One region of the Mesorhizobium captivum genome, then DNA from elsewhere that is predicted to be linked to it. Evidence: riboswitches for the same ligand, from Rfam matches in the RefSeq annotation. Region 1 holds a riboswitch; the other holds the start of a gene.
The links. A riboswitch is a leader RNA that binds a small molecule or an ion and turns the genes downstream of it on or off. The one in region 1 is predicted to bind cobalamin.
Positions count from the first base shown of each region.

Region 2: another riboswitch for cobalamin. It lies ahead of metE (5-methyltetrahydropteroyltriglutamate--homocysteine S-methyltransferase); the one in region 1 lies ahead of RFM40_RS17020 (DUF1636 family protein).

Region 1 is NZ_JAVIJB010000018.1:96,811-104,270, forward strand. Features, by position in the region: gene RFM40_RS17010 (cobaltochelatase subunit CobN) at 1-423, opposite strand, end outside; gene cobW (cobalamin biosynthesis protein CobW) at 441-1,478, opposite strand; gene RFM40_RS17020 (DUF1636 family protein) at 1,475-1,909, opposite strand; cobalamin riboswitch at 1,950-2,152, opposite strand; gene RFM40_RS17025 (winged helix-turn-helix domain-containing protein) at 2,160-3,380, opposite strand; gene RFM40_RS17030 (NADH-quinone oxidoreductase subunit A) at 3,717-4,082, shown strand; gene RFM40_RS17035 (NuoB/complex I 20 kDa subunit family protein) at 4,073-4,654, shown strand; gene RFM40_RS17040 (NADH-quinone oxidoreductase subunit C) at 4,659-5,264, shown strand; gene RFM40_RS17045 (NADH-quinone oxidoreductase subunit D) at 5,274-6,464, shown strand; gene RFM40_RS17050 (NADH-quinone oxidoreductase subunit E) at 6,466-7,460, shown strand, end outside.
Region 2 is NZ_JAVIJB010000062.1:17,846-25,305, forward strand. Features, by position in the region: partial or broken gene RFM40_RS31250 (TCP-1/cpn60 chaperonin family protein) at 1-538, opposite strand, end outside; gene RFM40_RS31255 (hypothetical protein) at 435-713, shown strand; gene metE (5-methyltetrahydropteroyltriglutamate--homocysteine S-methyltransferase) at 861-3,224, opposite strand; cobalamin riboswitch at 3,321-3,520, opposite strand; gene RFM40_RS31265 (adenosine kinase) at 4,077-5,069, opposite strand; gene RFM40_RS31270 (sterol desaturase family protein) at 5,806-6,663, opposite strand; gene metK (methionine adenosyltransferase) at 7,386-7,460, opposite strand, start outside.

The sequences.
Region 1 (7,460 bases):
GCCGAGCAGGGCGTCGAGCTCGGAGCGCGGCAGGGTCGAGCCTTCGATCAGGCGCTGATCCTCATCGTGGCTTTCGCCCGGCAGCAGCGCCAACTTGATGCTGCGCTCGCGGGCAATCGCCGCCAACTGGTCGCAGCCATAGCGCCACCAGTCATAGCCGCCGAGGATGCGGACCAGAACGACCTTGGCATGACGGGCAACGCTGTCGATCCAGAGGTCGACCGACATCGGATGGCGGAGGTCGCGAAGCGCCGCGAGACGCATTGACGGCAGGCGTTCCGCGTCCGCCTTCCAGGCCGCCGCCAGCCCGGCGAGGTCGCTGTCGGTGAAGGACAGGGCCACAACATCCGCAGGCGTCTGCCTGAGGTCGATCGGCTCGGCGAGGTCGTCGAGCGAAGCAGATGTCGTGGTGAGGATATGCATCGCTGTGCGGATTGCCTTTAGCCGGCGAGGATACGCTCGACCGCCGGGCGGTTAAGCCCCTTGAGGCCAATGACGACGAGCCGCGAGCGGCGCTCGTCCTCGGCCGTCCAGGCGCGGTCGTAATAGTGGTTGACGCGTGGGCCCACAGCCTGGAGCAGGAGCCGCATCGGCTTGCCGCCAACCTCGACGAAGCCTTTTACGCGCAGCACGTTTTCCTGCTCGGCGGCGAGAGCGACGCGCTTGGCCAGCTCATCCGGATTGGCGATCGACGGGATATCGATGACGAAGGAGTCAAAATCGTCATGCTCGTGGTCGAGCTCGTCATCGTGGTGGGTCTTGCGGTTTTCGATATCCTCCTCGACTGCGAGGCCGAGGCCGAGCAGCACCGACGGATCGACCTTGCCCTGCGCGGTCGGCACGACCTTCACGGCGCGCGCCACATGCTCGCCGATGACGGCGTTGGCGCGGGCCGCGCCGGCCGTGTCCATCAGATCGCTCTTCGATAGGATGATCAGGTCGGCGCAGGCGATCTGGTCCTCGAATACCTCTTCGACCGGATCGTCATGGTCGAGCGAGTCGTCGGCGGCGCGCTGCGCCTGCAGGGCGTCCATGTCGGAGGCGACGCGGCCGTCGGCCAGCGCCGGGCCGTCGACCACGGCGATGACCCCGTCGACCGTCACGCGGCTCTTCACGCTCGGCCACTGGAAAGCCTGGACAAGCGGCTTCGGCAAAGCGAGGCCGGAAGTCTCGATCAGGATGTGGTCGACCTTCGGCGTGCGCGACAGGATCTGGTCGAGCGCCGGCACGAAGTCATCGGCGACGGTGCAGCAGATGCAGCCATTGGCGAGCTCGACGATGTTTTCTTCCGGACAGGTGTCGACGCCGCAGCCTTTCAGGATCTCGCCGTCGATGCCGACATCGCCGAACTCGTTGACGATGATCGCCAGCCGCTTGCCCTTGGCATTTTCGAGCAGGTTGCGGATCAGCGTCGTCTTGCCGGCGCCGAGAAAGCCGGTGACGACGGTGCAGGGCACTCGGGAAACGGATGCGTTCATGATCGGTCCTTCAGGAGGTCGAGGGGAGGGATGCGGGCGACGAGGCCGCGCTTGAGGGAGTCGGGCCGGCCGCGCCAGGGGATGAGGCCGTCGGTGGAAGTTGCGAAGAGCTTTGCGCCGGCGACGAGGTCGGCGCCGCTCGTCGTGTCCAGATCGCCGAAGACGTAGCTCCAGCAGCCGTCGCGCAGAAGCGCAGCGCTGAGCCGGCGCTTGCAATTGCCAAGGCATTCGACGGTGTGGATGCGGATTTTTTCGCCCGATGCAGCGCGGCGCGTGTCCTCGGCCAGCAGGGCGCCAGCGCGCGGATGCGCGTCCGAACCAGTCTCGTCGCGGCAGGAGGAGCAGACGATAACGGTCACACCGGCCAAGGCGTCGTCGGGCTCGGACGGAATGTCCGCAATATTTGCCGGAAAACTGCCGTTGCGATCCAAAACCAGGCTCCTTGCCCGGAAAACCCGCCGGGCGATCGGATATTTTAAGTCTCGGACGGCAGGTCTCCTGGCTCGCGCTTCATCGCCTTGGCGCCGCCTTCCCGGGAACATCCCAGTGGTTTTCGGCTGAGGCTCGTCGCTTACAGTTGCGGGGACAGCCGCGGATTTAGGAAATTATCCCGCACCGCATTCCCTCTTAGCTCCTCCCTTTGCCGGGAGAAGACCGTCTGGCTCGGATTTAGGCTTACGGCTATGCGCCTGTCAACGCAGGGTGCGACGCCGAGATGTCGACCAGCGCCGGCCCGAGGTCGCCGGCCGGCGTCACTTCGATACGCTCCAGTCCGAGCCACGCCTGCATCTGCTTCAATTCTTCGAAGAGCTGCGCGACCGTTTCGGGCGGGGCCTCGGCCTCGGCATAGGCTGCGTGGACGCGCAAGATGCTTGCCGGGCGATCGGCCCTCAGATCGACGCGAGCGACGATCCGGTCGCCGAGGAGGAACGGCAGCACATAGTAGCCATATTGGCGCTTTTCTGCCGGCGTGTAGATCTCGATGCGGTAGCGGAAGCCGAACAGCTTTTCCGTGCGGGTGCGTTCGAAGACCACGGGATCGAACGGCGCGAGCAGGGCGCGGGCCTCGATCCGGCGCGGGAAACGGGCGTCCTTGTGGAGATAGGCGGTCTTGTCCCAGCCTTCGACTTTCACCGGCAGCAGCTCGCCCGTTTCGACCAGTTCCTCGATGCGGTCTTTGGTGTCGCCCGGCGCCAGGCGGAAATAGTCGCGCAGGTCGCCATAGGTGGCGATGCCATGGGCGCGGGCGGAAATGCGCAGCAATTCGCGATGCGCGTCCTCGACCGACGGGACAGGCAGATCGAGAACCGCCTGAGGCAGAACGCGCGCCGGCAGGTCGTAATAGCGCTCGAAGCCGCGCCGGTAGGCGGTGGTGATGCGCCCGGCCCAAAACAGCCATTCGAAGGCGTGCTTGGCCTCGCTCCAGCCCCACCAGCCGCCATTGCCCTTGTGGCCTTCGATGTCGGAAGCGGCGATCGGCCCGCGTTCGGCGACCTGCCGGTAGATCTCGTCGATCGTCTCCTTGCGCTCGTGGCCCCATTTGGCGAGGCCGAGATACATCTCCTCGCCCTGCTCGGCGCGCTGCATGCGCCAGCGCATCAGAGGGTAGGTCTCTACCGGAAGGAAGGACGCCTCGTGCGCCCAATATTCAAATACCGCGCGTTTGCGGGTGACCGCGGCATTGTCGAGCAGCGCAAGCCGGTAGGGGCCGAGACGCGAATAAAGCGGCATGTAGTGGGCGCGCACCACCGCGCTGACGGAATCGATCTGCAGCAGCCCGGTTCGGGAGAGCACGCGGGCGAGGTGGCGGCGGTTGGGCTCGCCGCCGGGGCGGGGGTCCGTGAAACCCTGCGCGGCAAGCGCAATGCGCCTGGCCATGCGAAGCGAGATTTTTTCCTTCATCAAGCTATCCTTGCCCCGATCTTTTGCCGGCATTTCCAGCCGGAGATTCCAGACATGCTAGCAGGCAAATGGCGGGAGATGTGTCAGGAGAGAAAAGTGGAGTAAAAAGTGAAGGAAATCAAACAGGAGCGGATCGGACCAGTTTCTTCCGATATGGCGTCCAGGGCGGGTTTTTGAACAACGTTTGACTTGCTTCGCCGAAACCGCTGCGCTAACCCTCGCCGCATCGCAGCATAGGGCCCTTAAAACGGTTCAGCGGGTTAAACTGTCACGCTTCCGCATTAGAGTCCGTTGCTGTAATCAAAGTGAACTGGCCCGCCAAAGGAAAGTCGCCGCATGAGCGCACTCCTAAGTTCGTATCTGCCCATCGTCCTGTTCATCGCAGTGGCGATGGTCGTTGGTCTCGCGCTTATCGTCGCGCCTTTCCTGGTGGCCTACCGCAATCCCGACCCGGAAAAGCTTTCCGCCTATGAATGCGGGTTCAACTCGTTCGACGACGCCCGCATGAAGTTCGACATCCGCTTCTACCTGGTGTCGATCCTGTTCATCATCTTCGATCTCGAGGTTGCCTTCCTGTTCCCATGGGCGGTGTCCTTCTCCAAGGTCGGCATGCTCGGCTTCTGGTCGATGATGGTGTTTCTCGCGGTGCTGACCATCGGCTTTGCCTATGAATGGAAAAAAGGAGCGCTGGAATGGGATTGAACGACAGTTCAGGCACCCTCGTCGCGCCGAAGCCCAAGGGCATCATCGACCCCAACACCGGCAGGCCGGTGGGGGAGGACGATCCCTTCTTCCTCGAAATCAACAACGAGCTGGCCGACAAGGGTTTTCTTGTCACTTCCACTGAAGCGCTGATCACCTGGGCGCGTAGCGGCTCGCTGATGTTCATGACCTTCGGCCTCGCCTGCTGCGCGGTCGAGATGATCCACACCTCGATGCCGCGCTACGACAGCGAGCGTTTCGGCGTCGCGCCGCGCGCGTCTCCGCGCCAGTCCGACATCATGATCGTGGCCGGCACGCTTACCAACAAGATGGCGCCGGCGCTGCGTAAGGTCTACGACCAGATGCCGGAGCCGCGCTACGTCATCTCGATGGGCTCTTGCGCCAATGGCGGCGGCTACTACCACTACTCTTATTCGGTGGTGCGCGGCTGCGACCGTATCGTGCCGGTCGACATCTATGTGCCCGGCTGTCCGCCGAGCGCGGAAGCGCTGCTCTACGGCATTCTTCTCCTGCAGAAGAAGATCCGCCGCACCGGCACGATCGAACGGTGAGCCAATGACCCTGGCGTTGAACGAACTCTCCACCTATCTCGGCGAGAAGCTCTCCGGCCGCATTGGCGAAGCCGTGCTCGCCTATGGCGAGCTGACGGTTTCCGTCGAGCCGGGCAATCTGATCGAAGTGGCGACTTTCCTGCGCGACGACCCGCGCTGCCAGTTCATTGCGATCATCGACATCTGCGGCGCCGATTATCCTTCGCGGGCCAAGCGCTTCGACGTCGTCTACCACCTTCTGTCGCCGAAGCAGAACGTCCGCGTCCGCCTCAAGGTACAGGCCGACGAGGAGACGCTGGTGCCGTCGATGACGGCCGTCTATCCCGGCGCCGACTGGTACGAGCGCGAGACCTACGACCTCTACGGCGTACTGTTCTCTGGCCATCCGGATCTGCGGCGCATCCTCACCGACTACGGCTTTGACGGGCATCCGCTGCGCAAGGATTTCCCGCTGACCGGCTTTGTCGAGGTGCGCTACGACGACGAAGCCAAGCGCGTGATCTACGAGCCGGTCGAGCTCAAGCAGGAATTCCGCAATTTCGATTTCCTCTCGCCCTGGGAAGGCACGGACTATGTGCTGCCGGGGGACGAGAAAGCCAAGACGAATTGAGGCGCCAGAATGGCTGAGACCTCCGTCAGAAATTTCAACATTAACTTTGGGCCGCAACACCCTGCAGCGCACGGTGTTTTGAGGTTGGTCCTCGAGCTGGACGGCGAGGTGGTCGACCGCGTCGATCCGCATATCGGGCTCCTGCATCGCGGCACGGAGAAGCTGATCGAGGCCAAGACCTACCTGCAGGCCGTGCCTTATCTCGACCGGCTCGACTATTGCGCGCCGATGAACCAGGAGCACGCCTTCGCGCTCGCAGCCGAGCGGCTGCTCGGCATCGAGGTGCCAAAGCGCGGCCAGCTGATCCGCGTGCTCTATTCCGAAATGGGCCGCATCATGTCGCACATCCTCAATGTGACGACGCAAGCGATGGACGTCGGCGCGCTGACCCCGCCGCTGTGGGGCTTCGTCGAGCGCGAGAAGTTGATGGTGTTCTATGAGCGCGCCTCCGGCTCGCGCATGCATGCGGCCTATTTCCGGCCGGGCGGCGTGCACCAGGACCTGCCGCAGAAGCTGGTCGAGGACATCGGCAAGTGGATCGACCCGTTCCTGAAGTCGATCGACGATCTCGACGCGCTGCTCACGCCCAACCGCATCTTCAAGCAGCGCAACGTCGACATCGGCACGGTGTCGCTTGCCGACGCCTGGGCCTGGGGCTTCTCGGGCGTGATGGTGCGCGGCTCGGGCGCCGCCTGGGACCTGCGCAAGGCGCAGCCCTATGAATGCTATTCCGAGATGGATTTCGACATCCCGGTCGGCAAGAACGGCGACTGCTTCGACCGTTACCTCGTGCGCATGGAAGAGATGCGCCAGTCGGCGAAGATCATGCGCCAGTGCGTCGATCTGCTGCTCGGCAAGGAGAGCGCGGGCCCGGTGTCGAACCTCGACGGCAAGGTCGTGCCGCCGAAGCGCGCGGCGATGAAGCGTTCGATGGAAGCGCTGATCCATCACTTCAAGCTCTATACCGAGGGCTATCGCGTTCCGGCGGGTGAGGTCTATGCGGCCGTCGAGGCGCCGAAGGGCGAGTTCGGCGTCTATCTTGTCTCCGACGGCACCAACAAGCCCTATCGCTGCAAGCTGCGCGCGCCAGGCTTCGCGCATCTGCAGGCCATGGATTTCCTGTGCCGCGGCCACATGCTGGCCGACGTCACCGCCGTGCTTGGCTCCCTCGACATCGTGTTTGGTGAGGTCGATCGCTAAAATGTCAGTCCGCCGTCTCGCAGATGCCAGCGTCCAGCCAGCTTCCTTCGCCTTCAACAAGGCGAACACGGCGGCGGCCAAGCAGTGGATCGCCAAATATCCCAAGGGACGCGAGCAGTCGGCCATCATTCCCTTGCTGATGCTGGCGCAGGAGCAGGAAGGCTGGGTCACGAAGGCGGCAATCGAGGCCATCTCCGACATGCTCGGCATGCCGCGCATCCGCGGCCTCGAGGTCGCGACCTTCTACACGCAATACCAGCTCAATCCGGTCGGCACCCGCGCGCATATCCAGGTCTGCGGCACCACGCCCTGCATGCTGCGCGGCTCGGAAGCGCTGATGGATGTCTGCCGCTCGAAGATCCATCACGACCAGTTCCACACCAATGACAAGGGCACGCTGTCGTGGGAGGAGGTCGAATGCCTCGGCGCCTGCGTCAACGCGCCGATGGTCATGATATTCAAAGACACTTTTGAAGACCTGACGCCGGAGCGGCTGGCCGAGATCATCGATCTCTATGAGGCCGGCAAAGGCGCCACTGTAAAGCCCGGCCCCCAGAATGGCCGCACCGGCTCGGAGCCGGCGACGGGGCTGACGACGCTGAAGAGCGAGAAGGCAATTCTGAAGTCGACCCGCGACAAGGAAGCCAAGGCCGCGGCGAAGGCGGCCAGAGAGGCCGCCGCTGCTGCACCGGCAGCCGCGCCAGCCGCCGTCGTCTCGCAGGCGCCCGCCGCGCCGGCGCCATCGGCTCCGGTCGGGCCGTCGAAATCCAGCAAGCCGAAGACGGATGCGCCCGAAACCAGCCCGGCGCTGAAGACGCCGTCGCCGGTAAAGGTTTCGCCGGCCACCGAGAAGGCGGCCAGCGTCAGGGCGCCCCGCCATTCCGCCGCCAACGCCAACCTGGCTTCTCCGGAAGTCGAAGGGGTTTCGAAGCCGCGCAGCGGGCCGACGATCAAGGCCGAACCGGCTTCCGCCTTCAAGTCGCCCGAGACCAAGCA
Region 2 (7,460 bases), on a different contig from region 1:
CTGCAGCGCACGACGCACTATTGCCACGCCCGCGTTTTGCTCGGCATTGGCGCCCGTGACGGTAATGGCCAGCGAAGCCCGCAGCAAAGCCACGCCGCCTCCCGCAACAATGCCTTCTACAGCCGCGTATCAGCAACGGCTTGCCTGACTGCACGACGCACGACGGCCTCAAGCACCGAAAGAAGTGCCTACAGATTGCTGAGCTTCTTCTCGTGGATCAGCACATACGGCTCGTGACGAAATAGGGCGAGAAATAACCGCGGTCGAATTGCATGCCTCGACGACCTCCAGCTCGGTCTCAGCGGTCTTGGCTTCTTCGACGGTGATGACGCCCTCGTTGCCGACCTTCTGCATCGCTTCGGCGATCATGGCGCCGACCGACTCGTCGCCATTGGCCCAAATCGTGCCGACCTGGGCGACTTCCCTCGGAGGTCGTGATCTTCTTAGCAGCCTTGCCGAGCGCCGCGACGACTTCGCTGACGGCGAGGTCGATGCCGCGCTTGAGGTCCATCGGGTTCCTGCCGGCAGCTACCGCCTTGGTCCTTCGCGGTTGTGGTGCCGTCGCCGGCCATCGGCTGAACATCGGTTCAAAAATTGGTAACAGTGAACACGGAATGAAGCGCCCCACGTTGGAGCGTCGCGCGTTCGAAGGTTGGTTCGCCCAGGATCAGCGGCTGCTACAAATCCAATGGATGGAAAAGAATGGCTCATGACAGCGCCTCACGGCAAGCACCATGATGAACATGCTTCCACAACGCGATCAGAACTTTTCTCCCGAACGGCTTTGATGCCAGCTTGCCAGGCAAATGTGTCGGGCAAAGGCACCCGTCCGCGGCCGCTGCTGCTCGCGCGTTTGCGGGTCACAGGAGTCGCGCGAGCTCGGCCTGCTGTTTCTCCCGCAGCGCGCATGCTGCCGCAACCATGTTAATGAGGGCAGGGCGGACTTCCTCCCATTTGCGAGTTTTGAGGCCGCAGTCGGGGTTTACCCAAAGTTGACCATCAGACAAGCGCTCGCGAGCAAGCATGAGGAGGGCCGAAATCTCGGCGACTTCAGGAACGCGCGGTGAGTGGATGTCATAGACTCCGGGACCGATTTCGTTCGGATATTTAGAGCTCGTAAAGACGTCCAACAGTTCCATTGCCGAGCGAGATGTCTCAATCGAAATTACATCCGCGTCCAGCTCAGCGATCGCGTCGATGATCTCGTTGAACTCCGAATAGCACATGTGGGTATGGATCTGAGTCGAGTCCTTTACACCTGTTGAAGCGATCCGGAAGCATTCGACCGACCAGTCAAGATAGACCTTCCAGTCGCACTTGCGCAGCGGCAAGCCTTCGCGAAACGCGGCCTCGTCGATCTGGATCATCCTTGCGCCGGATCTTTCGAGGTCCGTCACTTCATCGCGAATAGCGAGCGCGATCTGGCGGCAGACCTCGGAGCGGGGTACGTCGTCGCGAACAAAAGACCAATTGAGAATGGTCACTGGGCCTGTAAGCATTCCCTTGACAGGCTTTTGCGTAAGCGACTGGGCGAATTGCCACCAGCGCACCGTCATCGGATTGGCGCGCGATACGTCGCCGAAGATGATGGGGGGACGCACGTAGCGCGACCCATAACTCTGCACCCAGGCATGTTCGGTGAAGGCGAAGCCGGAAAGTTGCTCGCCGAAATGCTGTACCATGTCGTTTCGTTCGAACTCCCCATGCACCAGCACGTCCAGCCCGATCTCCTCCTGCAAGCGAATCGCAGCCTCGATCTCCTTCTTCAGAAAGGTTTCGTAATCGACATAGCTGAGCTGGCCCTTCGCGTGAGCGGAACGCGCCTTGCGCACCTGAGGCGTCTGCGGAAAGGATCCAATGGTCGTCGTCGGGAACGGCGGCAGGCCGAGCGTGCGGGCCTGGACCCTGGAACGCTCGGCAAATGCGCTCTTTCGTTGCTTCATAGCACCGTTGATGTCGGCGATCCGCCCTTCAACGAGCGGGTCATGGACCTTCGTGGATGTTGCGCGAGTCGCGGCAGCCTCGTCAGAGGCTTTCAACTCACCAGCCACGGCATCTCTACCTTGGGACAAGGCCCGAGCCAGGATGACCAGTTCGTCGGTCTTCTGGGCCGCGAACGCGAGCCAGGACCTGATGTTCGCATCCAGTACCGTCTCCATACGCAAGTCTATCGGCACATGCAGCATCGAGCACGAAGGCGCGATCTCGACTCGATCCAAGGGCCAGCCCGCGACGATCGGCTTGATGCGGTCGAGAATGGCAGTGAGGTTCGCGCGCCAGACGTTGCGGCCATTGATCAAGCCAAGCGATAATACCAGATCCTTAGGCGCGAGCCGACCAGCCATCTCCAACTGTTCGGGAGCACGCGAGAGATCAAGATGCAGGCCCGCCACAGGCAGCGATATCGCCGTCTCGAGATTGTCCCCCAGCGGCCCGAAATAGGTAGCCAGCATGATCTTCAGCTCGGGCGCGGCCTTCGACAGCTGCCCATAGGCAAATTCAAGTGCGGCTCGTTCGTTCGGGTTTAGGTCGAGCACAAGCGCTGGTTCATCGATCTGCATCCAATCGGCTCCCGAGAATTTCAACCTCCGCAGGAGTTGCTCGTAGACGGGCAGAAGTCGCGGCAGGAGCGCGAGGGGATTGAAACCTTCGACAGGTGACTTCGCCAGCTTGAGAAAAGTGACCGGTCCAAGCATGACCGGGCGTGTATGAATGCCCAAGGCTTTAGCCTCGAGGAAGTAATCAACCGGTTTGGTCGACGAGAGTGTGAACGCCTGATCGTCGTCAAGTTCCGGCACAATGTAATGATAGTTGGTGTCGAACCATTTGGTCATTTCCATCGCGGTTAGGGCAGGGCTAGCCGCAGGCTCCCGACCAGAGTCGCGATTGCCCGTCTGACCTTGGTTGCCGCGGGCCATGGCGAAATAGATGTCGAGTGGGACCTCGCCGCCATTCCATGCGTAGCGGGACGGCACGGCGCCGACAATGGCGGCGGTGTCGAGTACATGGTCGTAGAGCGAGAAGTCGTTCGACGGGATTTTCGACACACCGCGATCGCGCTGCTCCTCCCAGCTCGCGGCACGCAGCGCCTTTGCCGTCGCGAGAAGCTCGGCAGCGCATGATTTTCCGGACCAATAGCTTTCAAGCGCGAATTTCAATTCTCGCCTGCGACCGATACGCGGCACACCAAGCGTTGCTACAGGAATTTGTTGAGAGAGAGTCATGCGATACCCCGATGGTTGGGGCGTGGGGGACAACGAAGGCGCCAGTAGGCCGGTACGAACGCCGGGCTGCAGCGGCCACCGAGACACCCCGCCCGTGGACAATAGTTCGCCGTGGCAGGTCTCCTGGCTCGGGGGTCATAGCCTCTACCCGTCTTCCCGAGGCTGTTCGCCTCAGTGACATGAGTGGGGTCGGCTCGCCTCTAACAGTTGCGGGGGCAGCGCCGGCATCTCACCGGCTTCCCTCTTAGCTCCGCTGCGGCAGCGCCGTACGGAGAACCATGGCTTGGACACAATCACAGCAGTCAGCTCTTTTGTCAATATCGCATAAAGAAATGTTTATGTCATTATGTGAACGCACTTTGTACTTTCGGGGTGATTTCCAAGTCGCGTAGAGGACGAACTTTTCGATCGTTTCGGCACGCGGTAAGTGAGATTGGCTACATGAAGCCAGACTTTGGCCGCTGCAGGTGACAGGGCCAAATTGACAAAGGGCGCTGTGCAGAACCGTGCCAGACGGCGGCTCGGCCGTTCGGCCCGGCTGCGCAAGAGTTGTGAGCCGGGCCTTTGGTCGGACCGATTGGGGCGCGAGGCAGGGTGGCGCGCCAGCAGAACTGCGAGGCTAGTCGCATGCTGCAGTACGCGAATGTGGGCGTCCGCGCGCCGACTGATATCAAGATCACCTGAAACTGCCACCGGTAAGTGGCGCCAACCCGTTTCCGAGTTCCGGCAACTAGACCAGAAGCGCCAAGGGGAAAACCGCCCTCAACGGGATGCACATGCGACATTTTGATTTGCCCGCGCTTTCCTAAACAGATTTCACTAGGAGGAAGGAAGCTAGTCCTTGGACCGCCCCTACAGCAGCCCTGCCTGTTCGGCCTCGCGGCGCAAGTTCTGGCGCGGCCGCGGGCCAATCTGCTGAATCACCAGCCCGGCCGCCAGCGAGCCGAGATGGCCGCAGTCCTGAAGGCTGCGGCCGCTCGTATAGCCGTAGAGGAAGCCGGCCGCGTAGAGGTCGCCGGCGCCGGTCGTGTCGACCAGCTCCTTGATCTTCGTTGCCTCGATGGTGACGGTCTCGTCGCCGCGCACGATCACCGAGCCTTTTTCCGAGCGGGTGACGGCGGCTATTCTGCAATCCTTGCGGATGGCGGCGAGCGCTTCATCGAAGGAAGCGGTCTGGTAAAGCGATTTGATCTCGTGGCTGTTGGCAAAGACGATGTCGACGGTGCCCGAACGCATCAGATCCAGGAACTCGTCGCGGTAGCGGTCGACGCAGAAGGAATCCGACAGCGTCATCGACACTTCCCTGCCGGCGGCATGCGCGAGCCGCGCGGTCTGCCGGATCGCTTCCTTGGCGCGCGGCGGATCCCACAGATAGCCTTCGAAATAGGTGACCTTGGCGCCGGCGGCCTTGTCGGCCTCGACGTCCTCCGGCCCGAGTTCGATGCAGGCGCCGAGATAGGTGTTCATCGAACGCTCGCCGTCCGGCGTGACGAAGATCATCGAGCGCGCCGTCGGCGGCTCGCCATGGAGCGGCCTGGTGTCGAAGGCCACACCCTGGGCATGGATGTCGTGCGTGTAGATGTCGCCGAGCGCGTCGTTCGACACCTTGCCGAAGAAGGCGGCGCGGCCGCCAAAGCTCGCCACGCCCGCCGCCGTGTTGCCGGCGCTGCCGCCGGAAGCCTCGATCGCCGGCCCCATGCGGCTGTAGAGCAGTTCGGCGCGCCGGGTGTCGATGAGGTTCATCGCCCCCTTGATGATGCCGTTGGTTTCGAGGAAGGCCTCGTCGCACTGCGCGATGATATCGACAATAGCATTGCCGATGCAAAGCACGTCGTATTCCGGCATCGATATCTCCAACGACTGCCGGCTTTTTGCCACGCCGGCCGGGCGAGATCAGTTGGGATGGGCTTTCCGCATGCCAATCTACTCGGCACGAGTCTCGCGGCGCTGCGACCATTGCATCGCACGCCGTAAGTGCCAGCCTATCCCAGGTAGACTCAGGCTCTTCGCACCCGAAGTGCTCATAGGTCGCGGCTTTGTGACCGGAAATACATGCACCCGGCTTGACCTCGCTGACCTCAAACAGCCTTTGGGAGTCCTACCATTTTTAGCGATTTGGTGTTGCAAAGCCTCTGTGAATTTTCTGGAAGGAGCTGTTACAACGCTCAACCGAAACGCAACGCTATGCCGGAGACGATCCGAGGTGGTAGCGCGCTGATGGTGCCGCGCCACAGGGCGGTGCAAAACGGCTATTTGACCGGTTTGCACTCCGCCGTCTGACTGGTCTCAGTTGATTAACCGTGTCGTGAAGCAGATAACAGGTGCTCACCCTTGCTCCGTTAGACAGAGCGCGAGGCCCGAGAGGAATTGCTGGCTTGACGGTGCAGCGCCGGCGCGTCCATTTCCGGTCAATCTCGCCAACGCGGCAGCGCGATAGGAAAATTCCCTACTCTGCTGCCGCTCAGGCGCAACAGTCCTTGTTAGGCGGAGGCTCGTCGGGCGTCTGTGGGATATTCCAGATATGCACCATCGATGGCTTTCTGGCCTCGACAGTCAGATTGAGGCGTAAGCCTTCAGTCGTCTAATCCCTGGCCTCCACAGCATTTCCGACCTTGGGTTTACGCCAGCGACGTCGATCAAATGGGAACATAATGTAATCCCGCACGGTCAGCGGCTCGGGCTGGTTTCGCATGCCAACCTCCGGCCACTCATTCTTTTTTGGCCAGTATGCCGTTAGAAAAACCGTATCCCAAAGGGTTGTGAAAAACCCATAGTTTCGGTGCCGGTGATGCGCTTCCATCGAGTGGTGGATGCGGTGGAATTTGTTGTCGCCAATGATGTATCGAAGCGGCCCAAGATTGATGCGGGTACTGGAGTGCGAAAGATGGGCCTGGAACGTAATCAGCGTCATGGCAACGATGGGCACCACGCCAGATTCAAAATGAATCAGAGCGAGTGGCAGTGCTACCAGCGCTGCGTAAACGAGGGGTTCAGAGATGTGATGATTGCAATTCCATGCCGTCAATTCGCGGATCGAATGGTGCGTAGCGTGAAGCCGCCAGAGGAATGGAACAGCATGCTGAGCGCGGTGCATCCAATAGTAAAAGAAATCGCCAGCAATCGCGACTAAAACCCCGGAAAGGACCGCCAATCCACTGCTGACGATTGCGTTGTCAGAGTGGAGCAAGGTTGCGAAATTGATCGTTACCAGCGGCTTTACACCAAGCCAGGCCAGACCAACAGCGAAGAAGTGCCAAACAAACGCACCCAATCCGAGCCGAATAAGCCAATTCCGCACGCCTCGAGCGTATGAGGCAAGACTGTATCGATAGGCCGGGAAGGTGAACTCCAGCGCGGCGCAGATAGTGGCGAAGACCACCACCAGCTCGAGCGAGTTCACGAAGATCTGCGATATATGATTAAAATCGAGAATTTGCATTTGTTTGCTCCGGCGAATCGTTCAAGCTGCGCCAGCTTCAGGTCGGAACATCGAGGCAGTCATTTTCGTCATCAGGGCGAATCCAATGGTTGATAGATCTCCGGCGCGGCCCGATAAATTCGAGGTCGGCACCCGAATTTGTATCCGCGCAGAAAGTACCAATTGCACATAGCGGTCATGCAATTTGCTTTTCGTGCGCATTCAGCGCTGATTATTCTGTTAGTACGCGGGGCATCGCCGGAGCGGACTATGCGGGGTTCTCCTGGATTGGTAAAATCGATTGTTTGGATGAGACGTATCCGTTTCCTAAATGGTCGGAACAGCGCTTGGGCGAGTTGGCTTGCCCGAGGCGACAGGGGGCCAGTGTTGCGGCGACAACTCGCCATAGCAAAACGGTTTGCAAAAATCAGCGTAAGCGTCACGTGCACCGCACCGCTGGGTAGTTGGTTGACGGAGGCAGGTCAGATGCGGGCTGCATCGGGACGCTCACAAATCAGTAGCTCGGCGCGCAGGGTGTCGACGAGGCGACTTGCTAATGCATTGCTTTCGGGGAAGTCCGCGTCGTGCGCGATAATTTCGACGATGGCATCGTCGATTTAAAGCAGGTCACATTTCACCGTCAATGGCTTTCTTGGTTCGCCAATGGACCCCGGCTTTCTTCCTTGCCGGCCGGCCGAAGTCTGGTCATAGAAGGGTGTTGCGCGTCCTTTTGGCGCCGGGTTTCAAGGTGCGGCGAGCCCTGCCTCGCGCCGCAAATCGTCGGCTCTGTCAGTCCTCTCCCAGGTGAACTCGGGCTC